Regions from separate parts of the Gordonia caeni genome, predicted to be linked through region 2. Evidence: predicted binding sites of a transcription regulator. Region 2 holds the regulator's gene; each other region holds the start of a gene.

Region 1 (4,507 bases), on a different contig from region 2:
GCCCCGCCTGCAGGCGATCGAGGTCTCCGAGGGGGCGTGGCGCGAGCATTCGATCGGCCCGGGACAAGCGGTCAACGATGCGCTCCGGGACGTCCTGGACGGCTCCTGCTCGCCGTACTCGGCTCCGGCGCATCGGCTCTGCGTCCTGGAGACGGCGGCCGGCCCGACGGTGGTGGTCGCGGCCGATCATTCGCACGTCGACATGTGGTCGATGCTGGTGATCCTGCGCGATCTGCTGGCGGCGCTGGACGATGTCCGCGCCGGCCGCACTCCGACGGCCGGCCCGGTCCCGCCCTTCGCCGACCACACTCGGGCACTCGTCGCCCGGCCGGCGGCGCCGGACCGCGTCCGCGCGCGGTGGGCGGAGATCCTCGCCGACAGCGGTGGGGTGATGCCGCGGTTCCCGCTGCCGTTGGGGGCGGCCGAGGTGCAACTGGAGCGGGTCGAGATCCGTGACGTGTTCGACGTCGACGACAGCGCGGCGTTCTCCGCGCAGGCGCGAGGGGACGGCGTCTCCACACTGGCACTGGCGGTGGCGGCGATGACCGACGTGACCCGCGAGCTCTCCTGCGCCCCGCTGCGGGCGGTGTTTCCGGTGCACAGCCGCTACGACGCCACCTGGCACGACTCCGTCGGCTGGTTCATCACCAACTCGGTGCTCGAGTCGTTGACGCCGGATCCGGTGGCGGCCGCCGCGTCGGTCCGGGAGGCGGTGGATCTGGGGTCGTGGCCGCTCGAGGACGTACTGGCGCCGTGGGGAGGCATGCCTGAGGCGCCCGGAATGTTCGCCATCTCCTGGCTGGATCTGCGCCGGCTCCCGGTCCGGGTCGACGCGGTGGGCCTGGATGCGCAGTACGTGGGGGCGACGATCCGGACCGACGGGGTGATGCTGTGGTTCATCCTCGACGGGACGGGGCTGCACCTGCGCTGCCGGTATCCGGACACCGCCGAAGCCCGGGCCAACGTCGGAGCGTGGCTGGATCTGCTGGTCGCCCGGCTGCAGGCGGGGGCGCGCTCATCGGTGGGGGCGCAGTTGGCCGTCGGTGCGCGGAGCTTCCGCGTCGAGCGGGCCCGGCGCGGCGACGTGCCGGCGATCGTCGCGTTGCTGGCCGACGACGAGATCGGCCGCACCCGCGAAGTGGACGAGTATGCGCCGTACGAGGCGGCGTTCGACGTCGTCGCCCGGGACCGGTCGCACTACCTGGCGGTGGTGCGTGACGACGGTGACCGGATCGTGGGCACCATGCAGTTGACCGTTCTCCCCGGGCTGACGCGGAGTGGAACCACGCGGCTTCAGGTGGAGGGGTTGCGGGTGGCCGCGAGTGAGCGGTCCGGAGGGCTCGGTACCGCGATGCTGGAGTGGGCGCACGACCACGGTCGTGCCCACGGTGCGACCCTCACCCAGGTGACCACCGACGAAGCTCGCGACCGGGCCCGTGCCTTCTACGGGCGACTCGGCTACGGCGCCGATCACGTGGGGCTCAAACGCGCCCTGTGACGTCAGTGGCCGTCCGGTTCGGGCCGCAGCCACAACCACGTGCACACGGTCGCCATGATCACCGTGACCGCGATCGGCACCCACAGTTTCGGCGTGATCACGAACAGCAGTATCGCGCAGAAGGCCATCATGACGGTGGCGAGGATCTTCGCGCGCCTGCTGATCGCGCCGTGCTCTTGCCATTCGAGGAACATCGGCCCCAGGCGGGAGTCGCTGAGCAACCGGGCATGCAGCTTCTCCGATCCCCGCGCCGCCGCGAACGCGGCCAGCAGAATGAACGGCACCGTCGGGAGAACCGGCACGACGATCCCCACCAGCCCGAGCCCCAGCGACACGTAGGCGACCACCCACCACAACCAGCGGAACCGGGTCGTGGTGGCCATGCTCCCCACGATAAAGACTCCGGCCCGGCCGCCGGATCAGGGTTTGTCGGAGGCCGGGGTTACATTAAGAATAGAACACCAGTTCGAATGGCTGAGTGGTCGCCGGTTCCGCGAGGATCTGGGGCTCGACCAGCGTGAACGGTGTTCACGAGTGACTCGTTCGGGGGATCGAGAAGTGAATTCACAGCACTTGACCGCGTTCGCCGACCGGCTGGCCGATGACCTCACCAGCCCGCCGGATGACGGTGATGACGGCGGTGGGCTGGCTGCGTTCCTGGAGGGGGTGCGTCCGGTCGACGACGATCGGGAGCTTCTGGCGGTGATGGCCGGTTTGATCCGGTTGCGAAACATCGTCGACCACGCCCTGGTGCGCGGGATCGAGACGGCGGAGCGGACAGGAGTGCCGGGGCGCAAGCGGGTGCGCTCGGGCGCGAATCTGCTGATGGAGCTCGGGATGGTGCCCGGGTCGGCGCACCGGGTGGTCCGGCTGGGCAGGGCAGTGGCGGCGGTGCCGCAGGTGGCCCGGGGGATGCGGGATGGGGCGGTGCCGGCCGAGCTCGGTGATGCGGTGGTGCGCGGTCTGGAGTACGTGGCCCGCCGCATCGACGTACCCGAAGCCGATCAGGCGCGGGTGCTGGCCTCGTTGATGGTGCAGACCACTCCCGCGAAGGTTGATGAGAAGGCCCGAGCCTGGGCCCTGCGCCTGACCCCGGCAGAACCCGACGACGAGGGCGAGGCGGTGCCGGTGGCCGAGAACATTGACTTGAACGAGATGACGGTCGTGCAGGGGGAGGACGGGAGGGTCAGCGTCACCGTCGACTTGGACGTCGTGGCCGGAGAAGAACTGCATGCGGCGCTGGATCCGTTGTGCCGCCCGGTCCCCGAACCCGACGGATCCCCGGACAGGAGGTCGGCCGAACGACGCCGTGCCGACGCGTTGGCGCAAATGGTGCGCACGTATCTGGCCGGCAGTGAGCGGCCCGTCTCCGGAGGGGTGTTGCCGCACGTCAGTCTGGTGGTGCCCGCGTGGGTGACCCGGAACGGCCGGCCGATCCTCGACCGGGAACAGGCCGGGGAGGCGACGGTGATGGTGCCCGTGGACCTTGAGGCGGAGTTGGCACGGGTGCCGGCGCTGGGGTTCACCGGGCCGGTCTCGGCGCGTACCGCGGAGTTGGTGATGTGTGACGCCTCGGTGTGCGCGGCTCTGATCGATGGGGAAGGTGTTCCGTTGAGCGTGGGACGGGACAACCGGTTGTTTCCGGTGGGGATCCGCAAAGCCCTGGCCATCCGGGACCGCGGGTGCGCGTTTCCCGGGTGCGGGGCGGCGGTGGGGTGGTGCGATGCCCATCATGTCGAGCACTGGGAACACGGCGGCGACACCTGTCTGGGCAACGGGGTGTTGTTGTGCCGGCGCCATCACACGCTGATCCATCACAGCGGATGGGAAGTGTTCATCGAACGCGACGGCCACCCCTGGTTCCTGCCTCCGGTCGACCCCGAGCACCCGAACCGGATCCGTGAGCCGTTGCGCTCGCACGGGCGGCGAACACTGACCTGTCTGCCGACCGCCGCCGCCTGAGCACTGAGACTTCTACAGATCTGACCTGCCGCCACCTGACCGCCTGACGAGAACTGCCGGACCGCTACGGATCCGGGCGCTGTGAGACCAACCGAATAGTCGTGCCGGACACGCTGTCCGGTGCGGTGCGTTGTTTGAGAATTTCATAGTGGGCCGCCGCCTTGCCGTTGTCGCGGTGTTGCCGGGCGGGACGATAGCCGAATCGGGCGCCTGAATGCGTCCGATCGCGAGACAATGGACCCATGAGCGAAACCATCACCGCGGTGTCGGCGGAGATCATCGAGCCGATCGGCACCATCACTCTCCGCGAAGCACAGCGCCGAAATCCGCTTTCGCGGAAGACGATGCAGAAGATCACCCGACTCCTCCGCGAGATGAGCGACGACCCGCGGGTGCGAGTGATCGTCATCGCCGCCGAAGGGCCGGCGTTCTCGGCCGGGCACGATCTCACCGAAGTCGTCGGTGCCACCCTCGAGGACGAACAGGTGGTCTTCGCCGCCTGCTCGGAACTGATGACCACCGTGCACGAGGTCCGGCAGCCGGTGATCGCACAGGTGCAGGGCATGGCACTGGCCGCAGGCTGTCAACTGGTGGCGACCTGCGACTTGGCCGTCGCCGCCGACGACGCCAGATTCGGCACTCCGGGCGTCAAGATCGGCCTGTTCTGCTCGACACCGATGGTCCCCCTGACGCGCGCCGTCGGCCGCAAGCGGGCCATGAAGATGCTGCTCACCGGCGACATGATCGACGCCGCGACCGCCGCCGACTGGGGACTGATCAATGACGTGGTGCCGGCCGACGAACTCGCCCAGACGGTCGCCGAGCTCGCCGGTGCGATCGCGGCCTCCAGCAGTGCGACGCTCGCCATCGGCAAGCGTGCCTTCTACGACCAGGTCGACGTCAGCGAACGCGAGGCCTACCGGATGATGACGACCACGATGGCCGCCAACGCCGTGATGCACGATGCCCAGGAAGGGATCACCGCGTTCCTGGAGAAGCGTTCGCCGGTGTGGGAGGACCGGTGACCGCGAGTGCGCTGTAGAAGGC
Region 2 (4,507 bases):
CGCCGAGGTCCTGGCGGCGACCGCCTCCCTGGCCAAGGACCGCGCGTGGCTCGGCACCGCGGGCAAACTGATCGCCGACGGCACCCCCGCCGCCGCCGCCACGGTCGAGGCCATCGACCAGATCGCCGCGATGTTCACCAAGCTCGGCGGCCTGATGGCCGAGCGCGTCACCGACCTCAAGGACATCCGCGACCGTGTGGTGGCCGAGCTCCTGGGCATGCCGGAGCCGGGCATCCCCAATCCCGACGAGCCGTCCATCCTGTGTGCCGACGACTTGGCGCCGGCCGACACCGCGGGCCTGGACCCGGCGCGAGTGATCGCCCTGGCCACCCGTCTCGGAGGCCCGTCGAGCCACACGGCGATCATCGCCCGGCAGCTCGGTATCCCGTGCGTGGTGGCCATCGCCGACCTGAACGACATCCCCGCCGGCGCCACCGCCTTCGTCGACGGCGAACGCGGCGTGGTGGGCATCGACCCCGATCCGAAGACCATCACCTCGGCGGTCGCCGAGGCCGGGCGCGTCGCCGAGGCGGCGGCGTCCTGGCGCGGGCCGGGGCAGACGGCCGACGGGCATCGGGTCCTGATCCTGGCCAACGTGGCCGACGGACCTTCGGCCCGGGCCGCCGCCGAGCGCGGGGTCTGCGAGGGTGTCGGGCTGTTCCGCACCGAGCTCGCCTTCCTGGATCGCTCCGACGAACCGTCGGTGGCCGAGCAGACCGACCTCTACCGCTCGGTGATCGACGCCTTCGACGGCGACAAGGTGGTCATCCGGACGCTCGACGCGGGCTCGGACAAGCCGCTCAAGTTCGTCACCCACCCGGACGAGGCGAACCCGGCGATGGGGGTGCGGGGCAACCGCATCATCCTGTCGAATCCGGAGATCCGCGAGCATCAGCTCGACGCGATCGCCGCCGCGGCGAAGGGCACCTCGGCGGTGCCGTGGGTGATGGCCCCGATGATCGCCACCGTGGGCGAGGCCCGCGAGTTCGCGGCGCTGGTGCGTGCGCGTGGTCTGGTGCCCGGAGTGATGGTCGAAGTACCGTCGGCAGCGGTGCAGGCCGACCAGATCCTGGCCGAGGTCGACTTCGTGTCCATCGGCACCAACGACCTCACCCAGTACACGATGGCGGCCGACCGGATGTCGCCCGAACTCGCTTCGCTGACCGATCCGTGGCAGCCCGCGGTGCTGGCCCTGATCGAGCGCGTCGGCGCCGCGGGTGCCGCGCAGTCCAAGCAGGTGGGGGTCTGCGGCGAGGCGGCGGCAGACCCGCTGCTCGCGTGCGTCCTGGTGGGACTCGGCGTCACCTCGCTGTCGTCGGCCCCGGCGGCCGCGCCCGCGGTGGGCGTGAAGCTCGGCGGCGTCACCCTGGATCAGTGTGTGACGGCGGCCAAGGCCGCGGTCGCCGCGGACAGTACGTCCGCGGCGCGCGATGCCGCCCGCACCGTGCTCGGCTGAGAACACTCCCTGCTCGACCACTGACGAACCGACTCCGCTCGATCACCGAAGAAGCCGGTGGTCGAGCGGAGTCGAGACCCGGCCTGGCGGCAGGTCAGATCCGGCGAAGGACGGTCACGACCTTGCCCAGAACGGCGGCGTCGTCGCCCGGAATGGGTTCGAAGTGCTCGTTGTGGGGCATCAGCCAGACGTGGCCGTCGACTCGCTTGAAGGTCTTGACGGTGGCCTCGCCGTCGATCATGGCGGCCACGATGTCGCCGTTCTCGGCGACGTTCTGCTGGCGGACCACCACCCAGTCACCGTCGCAGATGGCGGCGTCGACCATCGATTCGCCGACCACCCGCAGCAGGAACAGCGAGCCTTCGCCGACCAGTTCCTTGGGGAGCGGGAAGACGTCCTCGACGGCCTGCTCGGCCAGCATCGGGCCGCCGGCGGCGATCCGGCCCAGCACCGGCACGAAGGCCGGAGCCGGCTGGCTCGGATCGGCCCGCGTGTCGTCACCGGACGGGGGCGTGCGATGGTCGTCGCGCACATTCACCGCACGCGGACGGTGCGGATCGCGCTTGAGCAGTCCGCGGCGCTCGAGGGTGCGCAGCTGATGGGCCACCGACGAGGTGGAGGTGAGGCCCACCGCTTCGCCGATCTCGCGGATGCTCGGCGGGTAGCCGCGCTCGCGCACCGAGGACCGGATGTACTCGAGAACCTCTCGCTGCCGCTGCGTCAGAGAGGCCTCCAGGGTCGCGGTCGACAGCAGCGGGTCCACGTTCGACGTGTTCTGCGGTCCGTCCTTCATCGAAGGTTCCTTTCCTCGGGGTGATCCCCAATTTAGTCGAGTAGGTCACAGAATTCAAACAATTGTTCGACGTGTCGCGGAGTTTGTCCGACCCGTGGTGTTAACTATCGAACAAGAGTTCATCGAACACACGAGCGATGGGAGTTTCCGATGACCGAACTGCTGACCACCCGGACCGCGGGGGCTGTGCCGACCGTCGACGCACGGGTGATGACCTGCGATGTTCCGGTCATCCGGACCCGGACCGAACGGCCCGCCGGGCGCCCCGCGCCCTCCTGCCGCCCCACGGGGCGCCGCCCGCACACCCGGTCGAACGGGCCGGCGGTGCCCGCACGGACCCCGATGATCACCCAGCGTGTGGACCTTTACGGCGTTCGAACAAGTGCACGCGCCTCGGGGCGCGCGGAGCGCGCCCGTTCGAACACTCCGCGAGTGTCGGTGCGCCGCCGCTGGGTCGCCGGCGTACTCACCGGACTCGGTCTGGCCGTGTTCGTCTCCGTCCTCGGCATGGTCGGCGACGACTACCAGCATGCGGTTCAGCAGACGCCGTCGGCCACCGAGGTGGTGCACGTGCGCAGCGGTGAGTCGCTGTCGTCGGTGGCCGCTCGGATCGCGCCCGATCTGCCCGCCGCCTCGGTGATCGCCACTGTCCGCGATCTCAACGATCTGCAGAGCACCGGCCTCCGGCCGGGGCAGGCGCTCGTCGTGCCCGCCTACCGCTGACCGCAGGTGACGTGCGTGCGCAGGCCGTCGCGGGCGGGCGGGTACGCTGAGAGCATGCGCTGCCCGTTCTGCAAGAACGACGACACTCGAGTGGTTGATTCGCGAGCTTCTGACGACGGCACGGCCATCCGGCGGCGCCGCGCCTGCGCGGAGTGCGGGCGCCGATTCACCACTGTGGAAGCCGCCGTTCTCGCGGTGGTCAAACGCAACGGTGTCACCGAGCCCTTCAGTCGCGAGAAGGTGATGAAGGGCGTGCGCCACGCCTGCCAGGGACGCCAGGTGAACGAGGACGCACTCGCGCAGCTCGCCGAGGCCGTGGAGAACACGGTCCGTGCCTCCGGCTCGGCAGAGGTCCCCAGCAACGAGGTGGGCTTGGCCATCCTGGGGCCGCTCCGCGATCTCGACGAGGTCGCCTACCTCCGGTTCGCGTCGGTCTACCGGTCCTTCGAGTCCGCCGACGACTTCCAGCGTGAGATCGACGATCTCCGCAAAGACCGCAGTCGCGAACCCGTCGGCTGAGGAATCCAGGTACTCCGGGAAGGCCTCCGCGGGAAGGCTTCAGCGGAAGCTTTCGAGTGCTTTGCTCACCCGCTTCTCCGAGATCGGCCCGTCGGTGCCGAGTTGCTGCGCGAACAGGCTGACCCGCAACTCTTCCACCTGCCAGTGCGCGAGCTCGTTGAGAGCGTCCTGCCGATTGGCCGGAACCTGCGCCAGCCGCTGATTCCACCGCGCGATCACCCGGTCCACGGTGTCGAGTGCGGCGGTGTCCCGGGCCGCCGACCCGGGCAGCGATTCCAGGCGTAGCCGGGCAGCGGTCAGATAGCGCGGCAGGTGCTTGAGCCGACTCAGCGGTGTGACGCCGACGAAGCCGTCGAAGACGAGCTCCGCAAGTTGGTCGGCGACGTCGTCGGCCGCGGTCGAGCCGGCATGCTGGTCGATCTCAGCGCGCAATGGGCCGGTCTCGGCCAGCGCCCGGACCGCGTGCGTGAAGTGCTCCGGGGCGGCGGCACGGATCTGTGGGGACAGCCGCTCGGCGAGCTCACGGAACTGGTCGGGGCTGCGGATCGCCGTCACGCCGGGCTCGGTCAAGGCGTCGGCGACCGCACGCCGTGTGCAGTCGGCCAGCAGCGCCTCGGTGTTCGGGTACGGGCTCTGCGAAAGCACCAGCCGTTCGGCGGGTGGAAGGCTTCCGGTGATCTTCTTGCTCAGCGGTCCGACCGACTGCTCCAACAGCACGGCGATGCCGGCGCGCAATCCCGCGTCGCGGGCCGCGATGGTGGTCGCGTCCACCACACGTACGCCGTCACCGGCCGGTCGCAGCGTCGGATACGTGACGACGGGCTGGCCCGCCACCTGCTCTTCGCGCTGGTCGGCCAGTGTGCCGATGCCGTCGGCCGTCCAGCGGCGGTGGACGGGCGCGGCGTTCGGAGCGGTCGACCGGCCGCCGAACTCGCGGCGGAGCTCGTCGAGCCGGTCGGCGCGCCCGACGATCGCGCCACCCGAGTCCGTGACGGCGAAGTGCATGCGCAGGTGCG
Region 3 (4,507 bases), on a different contig from region 2:
GCCGAACCTGGCCGCCGACACCGGGAACCTGGTGCGCAAGCTGCGGGCCGGTGCCGAGTACTCGGTGACCCAGATGTTCTTCGACGTGGAGGACTTCCTGCGGCTGCGCGACCGCGTGGTGGCCGCCGACCCCGAACAGGGTGCCAAGCCGCTGATCCCCGGGATCATGCCGATCACCTCGCTGCAGAGTGTCCGGCGGATGGTGGAGTTGTCGGGCAGTGTGTTGCCGGCGGCCACGGCCGACCGGCTGGCCGCCGCAGCCGGGGACGGCCCGGAAGAGGACCGCGCCGCGGTCCGCGCGGTCGGCATCGACCTGTGTACCGAAATGGCGGAGCGGCTGATCGCCGAAGGCGTGCCGTGCCTGCACTTCTGCAGCCTCAACTTCGCGCGGGCGACCAGCGAAGTGCTCGAGCGGCTGGGCGTGGACACGCGCGGGGCACTGGCCCCCGCCTGAGTCCGATACGGGTCACGCCCCGGGGCGTGCCCCGTCCTCGCCGGCCGTTTCCTCGCCGACGGTCTTCTCCCCGGCGGCGCGTCCGGCGTCGGCCGCGGTGGCACCGTCCTGCTCGCCGCTCGTCGCGGCCCCGGGCTGTGCGCTCTCGGCTTCCGGATTCTGCTCGCCGCCGGCCGCCGAGTCGGACTTGCGGCGGCGGACGCGCTTGCCCAAACCGGCGAGAGCCGCGGGAACGGCGGTCTGCTTCTGATCGGCGGGCGGGGTGTACCGAGGAGTCTTGTCCCGGAGGCGGTAGGCCGTCGCCGCCACCACCGCCACGATCGCCAGACACAGCAGCACGACGAACCAGGTCCACCCCGGCAGCGCCGCAGTGGCCGGATCCGGGTACTCGGCGTCGGCGTTGAACTCGGCGTTCTGCTCCGGTTCGGGGACCCAGGTGACCGATGAGTCGCCCGCCAGATTGCCGTTGGTGGCGACCACGGGACCGTCGAAGTCGACGGTGATGGACAGATAGTAGGTGTTCGGCGGCAGCGCGGTGAGCGCTGCGCCCCCGCGCAGCCGGACGATGTCGCCGCTGCGGGTGGCGTTCAGGTCGACGGTGGCGCCGGAGTCGAGGGCGCTGGAGATGATCTCCCCGAGCTGGGAGAACTGACCGGCGGTCAGATCGGTGTAGGTCATCCGGGACCCGACTTTGCCCGTGGTGGAGGTCTGCTCGTCCTCGGCGTCGCGCGAAGTCCACTCGTTCGGGAACGGGGTCACCGACACCGATCCGGACATCGAGGCGGGGACGTCGAAGGTGGGGGCGGCGGGACTGGCCTCCGGGGTGGCCGCGACCACCACGAAGCCGGAGAACTGATCACCGACATGCTCCGACCGCGTCATACAGCCGCTGAGCAGCGGGATCAGCGCGAGCAGGGCGACGCAGGCCAGGGCCGGCAACCGGCGCGGAACCTGGGGGCGGTGGAGGGAAGGCACGCCTGACATCGTGCCAGAGTCTCCAGGTGATCGCGGTGAGCGGCGCGGTCGCGTCCGTCAGACCGCGGCGTGCCGCCCGGTCGGCAGCGGCAGGTCGCGGCCCAGGAAGGCGAAGGGTCGCGGATCGCCGGCGAAGGTGAAGTCGCGCAGGACGTCGGTGAAGCCCATCCGGCGGTACAGCGACCACGCCCGATTCTCCTCGCCGCGCACCTCCGGGGTGGAGAGCAGGACGCGGGACTCGGGCCGTGCGTCCAGCAAGCGCTGCAAGAGGGCCTCGCCGATACCGCGCCCCTGGGCGAACGGATGCACGTGCAGTTCGGTGAGCTCGAAGTAGTCGGCGGTGATCGCCTCGATCTGCTCGGGGGAATGGCCCCGTCGTGCCAGCCCCGTGCGCAGCTGACGGTTCCACCATTGGTCGGGGGCGCCGGTGTAGCCGTAGGCCACGCCGGCCATGATCTCGTTGTCGGCGGTCCAGGACGAACGCACCCGGAGCCGGGCGTAGGTGGGCTGCATCAGTTCGCTGGGCGAAGCCGGCGCCAGCGCTGCGACGGCGATCCAGCCGGGACGGTACAGATGATCTCGCCACAGCCCGATGCGTCCGCGCTCGGTGCCGCGGGGATAGCGCATCGCCGTCACATAGGTGTGCACCGCCTGGTCCAGCCAGGCATGTGCATCGTCGGCGGGAAGTGCGGTGAGCCGTACCGGCATGGTGCCTCCCCTGGCCGTGTCGGCCTCATCGCGGCAGCGGGAGCGCCGGTGCGCGCCCGAGGAGCTCGTTGCTCCGTTCCGGAGACATTATCGCCACTTGCCACACGGGGTGGGCGGGGGCTAGCCTCATTGTGTCGAACATCAGTTCGATCATCGACGTGGCGGGCCGGCGGGGAAGACGCCGGCCCGCCGCTCGTGCGGATTCGGCATCCCGGGATCGGCCCCCGACCCGATTGCCGGGCGGGATTGTCGGTGGTGCATGAGACGTTCTCCTTGACGAAAGGAGACGACGCGATGGCCCAGACCAGCAGACGGCGCGCAGTGCCGGCGCGACCGGCGCCCGTCGACCCCCGTGTGGTTCACCGCAGCCGAGACCTGCTCGACCGCGCCGAGGTGCTCTTCGACGAGGCTTCGGGGGTCGCCGACGACGGGGCCGAGCGATTCCGGCAGTTCTATCTGGCCGCCATCCGCGCGGCGGGGGCGGTCCTGGCCGTGTACGAACCTCCCGGTCCGGTGCGTAGGCGCCGTAACGCGCGCGATGCCTGGAGCCGGATCAAGGCGGTCGCCCCGCAGTACGCCGATCTGGCCGAGTACTTCGGCGGTCTGTCGGTGATGCGCTCCCGGGTGGAGGCGGGGCTGGTGCGGCACGTCGACGACACCCTGTGTGCCCGCGTCGAGCGGCGCGCGGCCGAATTCCTCGATGCCGCCGACGCCAGTCTGCTCGCCTACGAGCAGGGACGCCTGCCCGGCGCCGATCGTTCCGAACACGTCTTGGGCGCCTGAGCAGTGCTTCGTCGCCGCTGCATGCCCGCGGCGGGCGGTCGATTCCGGTCGCGCGGCGCCCTGGCGGGAGGTTATGGTGGTCGGCGGCGAGTTCTGCTCCTATCATGGAGAGAAGCAGGCGTCGAGGTCCCGTCGTTTGTGTCGCTCGGACAGTAAGGGAGGAGCGCGGTGCCGCTTTCGGAACATGAGCAGCGGATGCTCGACGAGATTGAGAGCGCGCTGTACGCCGAAGACCCGAAGTTCGTCTCAAGCGTCAGCAAGCAGCGTGTGGGGCGCCCCAATGCCCGGCGCCAGTGGCAGGCCGCTCTGCTGCTGCTGCTCGGGTTGGCGCTTCTGGTGGGCGGCCTGATGGTCGATATCCAGGTCGGCGAGTTGAAGATCCTCAGCCTGGTCGGATTCTTCGTGATGTTCGCGGGCGGCCTGTTGCTGTTGCTCGCGCCGCGTGGCGGCGCCGAGTCGGCGAGCTCGGGCGGCGGCGGCAAGAAGAAGCAGTCGTCCAAGGGGTCACTGAGTTCACGTATGGAGGATCGCTTCAACCGGCGCTTCCACCAGGACGGTCACTGACCGATACCACCGCGGCCTGACGGTCGCACGATTCCCGCGACGGGGGTCGTCGTCTCCACGGAGACGACGGCCCCCGTTTCGCATCGCCGACCCGGGGTTCCGCCGGCGTTCCTCCGGCGACGGAACCGGGGCCCGCCGCTGATCCCCACCCTCTCCCACCCCGATCACCCACTTTGCCCCACCCGGGACCCCATATGAGTCCCACTGGCCACTTCTATGCTGTTCAGGCCCAATGCTCGTGTCTGATATGTGACTTGCGACTCGCGGCGCGCCTGAGAATCCTCACGATGAAAGTCCTTTGACCTGGCTATATAGGCGATGGTGGTGGGAAAGTGGGGTGTGCGGGGTGGAAAGTGGTGGAAAGTGGGGTAATATGGTGCACATCGATGAGGAGGAATCCGGAACCTCCCCGCCGATACCGGGGCAGGAGGTGACGGCGTGGCTGGTTTCGTCGGCACCTACTCACCGAAGCTGGACGACAAGGGCCGACTCACGTTGCCGGCCAAGTTCCGAAACGCACTGTCAGGAGGGGTCGTGGTCACTCAAGGCCTGGATCACAGCCTGTCGGTGTATCCGGCGGAGGAGTTCGACGCCACCGCCCAGAAGGCGAACCAGGCGTCGCGCAACGACCCGGAGGCCCGTGCCTTCGTCCGGCTCATGCTGGCCGGCGCCGACGAGCAGACGCTCGACGGTCAGGGCCGAGTGCATCTGTCCGCGGGACTCCGCGGATGGGCGCGCCTGCAGAAGGACTGCGTGGTCACCGGGCAGTACGACCACCTGGAGATCTGGGACGCCACCCGCTGGGCGGAGTACCAGGCAGCGCACGAGGAGGCCTTCGCGGCCGGCGGCTCCGCCGCTCTGGACGCGATCGTCTAGGACAAATGAAGAACTGGACTGCTGCGGTGAGGCGAGGCCTCGGCCCGGCCGACCCTGACGTACTTCCCCAACGCCAGGTGCGACTCGGGCGGGGACCCCGCCTCACCGCAGTTCCGTTTCTTCACCGCAGTCCCACCGGACCCGCAG

What was found. Region 2 encodes LexA, which represses DNA repair genes until DNA is damaged. Its sites were predicted from a motif close to CGAACANNTGTTCG; they were not measured.
Region 1: the regulator LexA is predicted to act here: its motif matches at 1,954-1,967, upstream of ABD732_RS08345 (HNH endonuclease signature motif containing protein).
Region 3: the regulator LexA is predicted to act here: its motif matches at 2,273-2,286, upstream of ABD732_RS12870 (SAV_6107 family HEPN domain-containing protein).

What each region holds. Positions count from the first base shown of each region.
Region 1 covers NZ_BAAAZW010000004.1:265,429-269,935, reverse strand. Annotated here, with positions in the region: gene ABD732_RS08355 (GNAT family N-acetyltransferase) at 1-1,498, shown strand, start outside; gene ABD732_RS08350 (YbaN family protein) at 1,501-1,881, opposite strand; gene ABD732_RS08345 (HNH endonuclease signature motif containing protein) at 2,057-3,460, shown strand; gene ABD732_RS08340 (enoyl-CoA hydratase) at 3,703-4,485, shown strand; gene ABD732_RS08335 (DoxX family protein) at 4,439-4,507, opposite strand, start outside.
Region 2 covers NZ_BAAAZW010000005.1:248,637-253,143, forward strand. Annotated here, with positions in the region: gene ptsP (phosphoenolpyruvate--protein phosphotransferase) at 1-1,456, shown strand, start outside; gene lexA (transcriptional repressor LexA) at 1,551-2,249, opposite strand; gene ABD732_RS10185 (LysM peptidoglycan-binding domain-containing protein) at 2,682-2,972, shown strand; gene nrdR (transcriptional regulator NrdR) at 3,027-3,491, shown strand; gene hrpA (ATP-dependent RNA helicase HrpA) at 3,531-4,507, opposite strand, start outside.
Region 3 covers NZ_BAAAZW010000007.1:107,697-112,203, forward strand. Annotated here, with positions in the region: gene ABD732_RS12855 (methylenetetrahydrofolate reductase) at 1-454, shown strand, start outside; gene ABD732_RS12860 (LppM family (lipo)protein) at 467-1,429, opposite strand; gene ABD732_RS12865 (GNAT family N-acetyltransferase) at 1,487-2,137, opposite strand; gene ABD732_RS12870 (SAV_6107 family HEPN domain-containing protein) at 2,432-2,920, shown strand; gene ABD732_RS12875 (DUF3040 domain-containing protein) at 3,089-3,484, shown strand; gene mraZ (division/cell wall cluster transcriptional repressor MraZ) at 3,923-4,360, shown strand.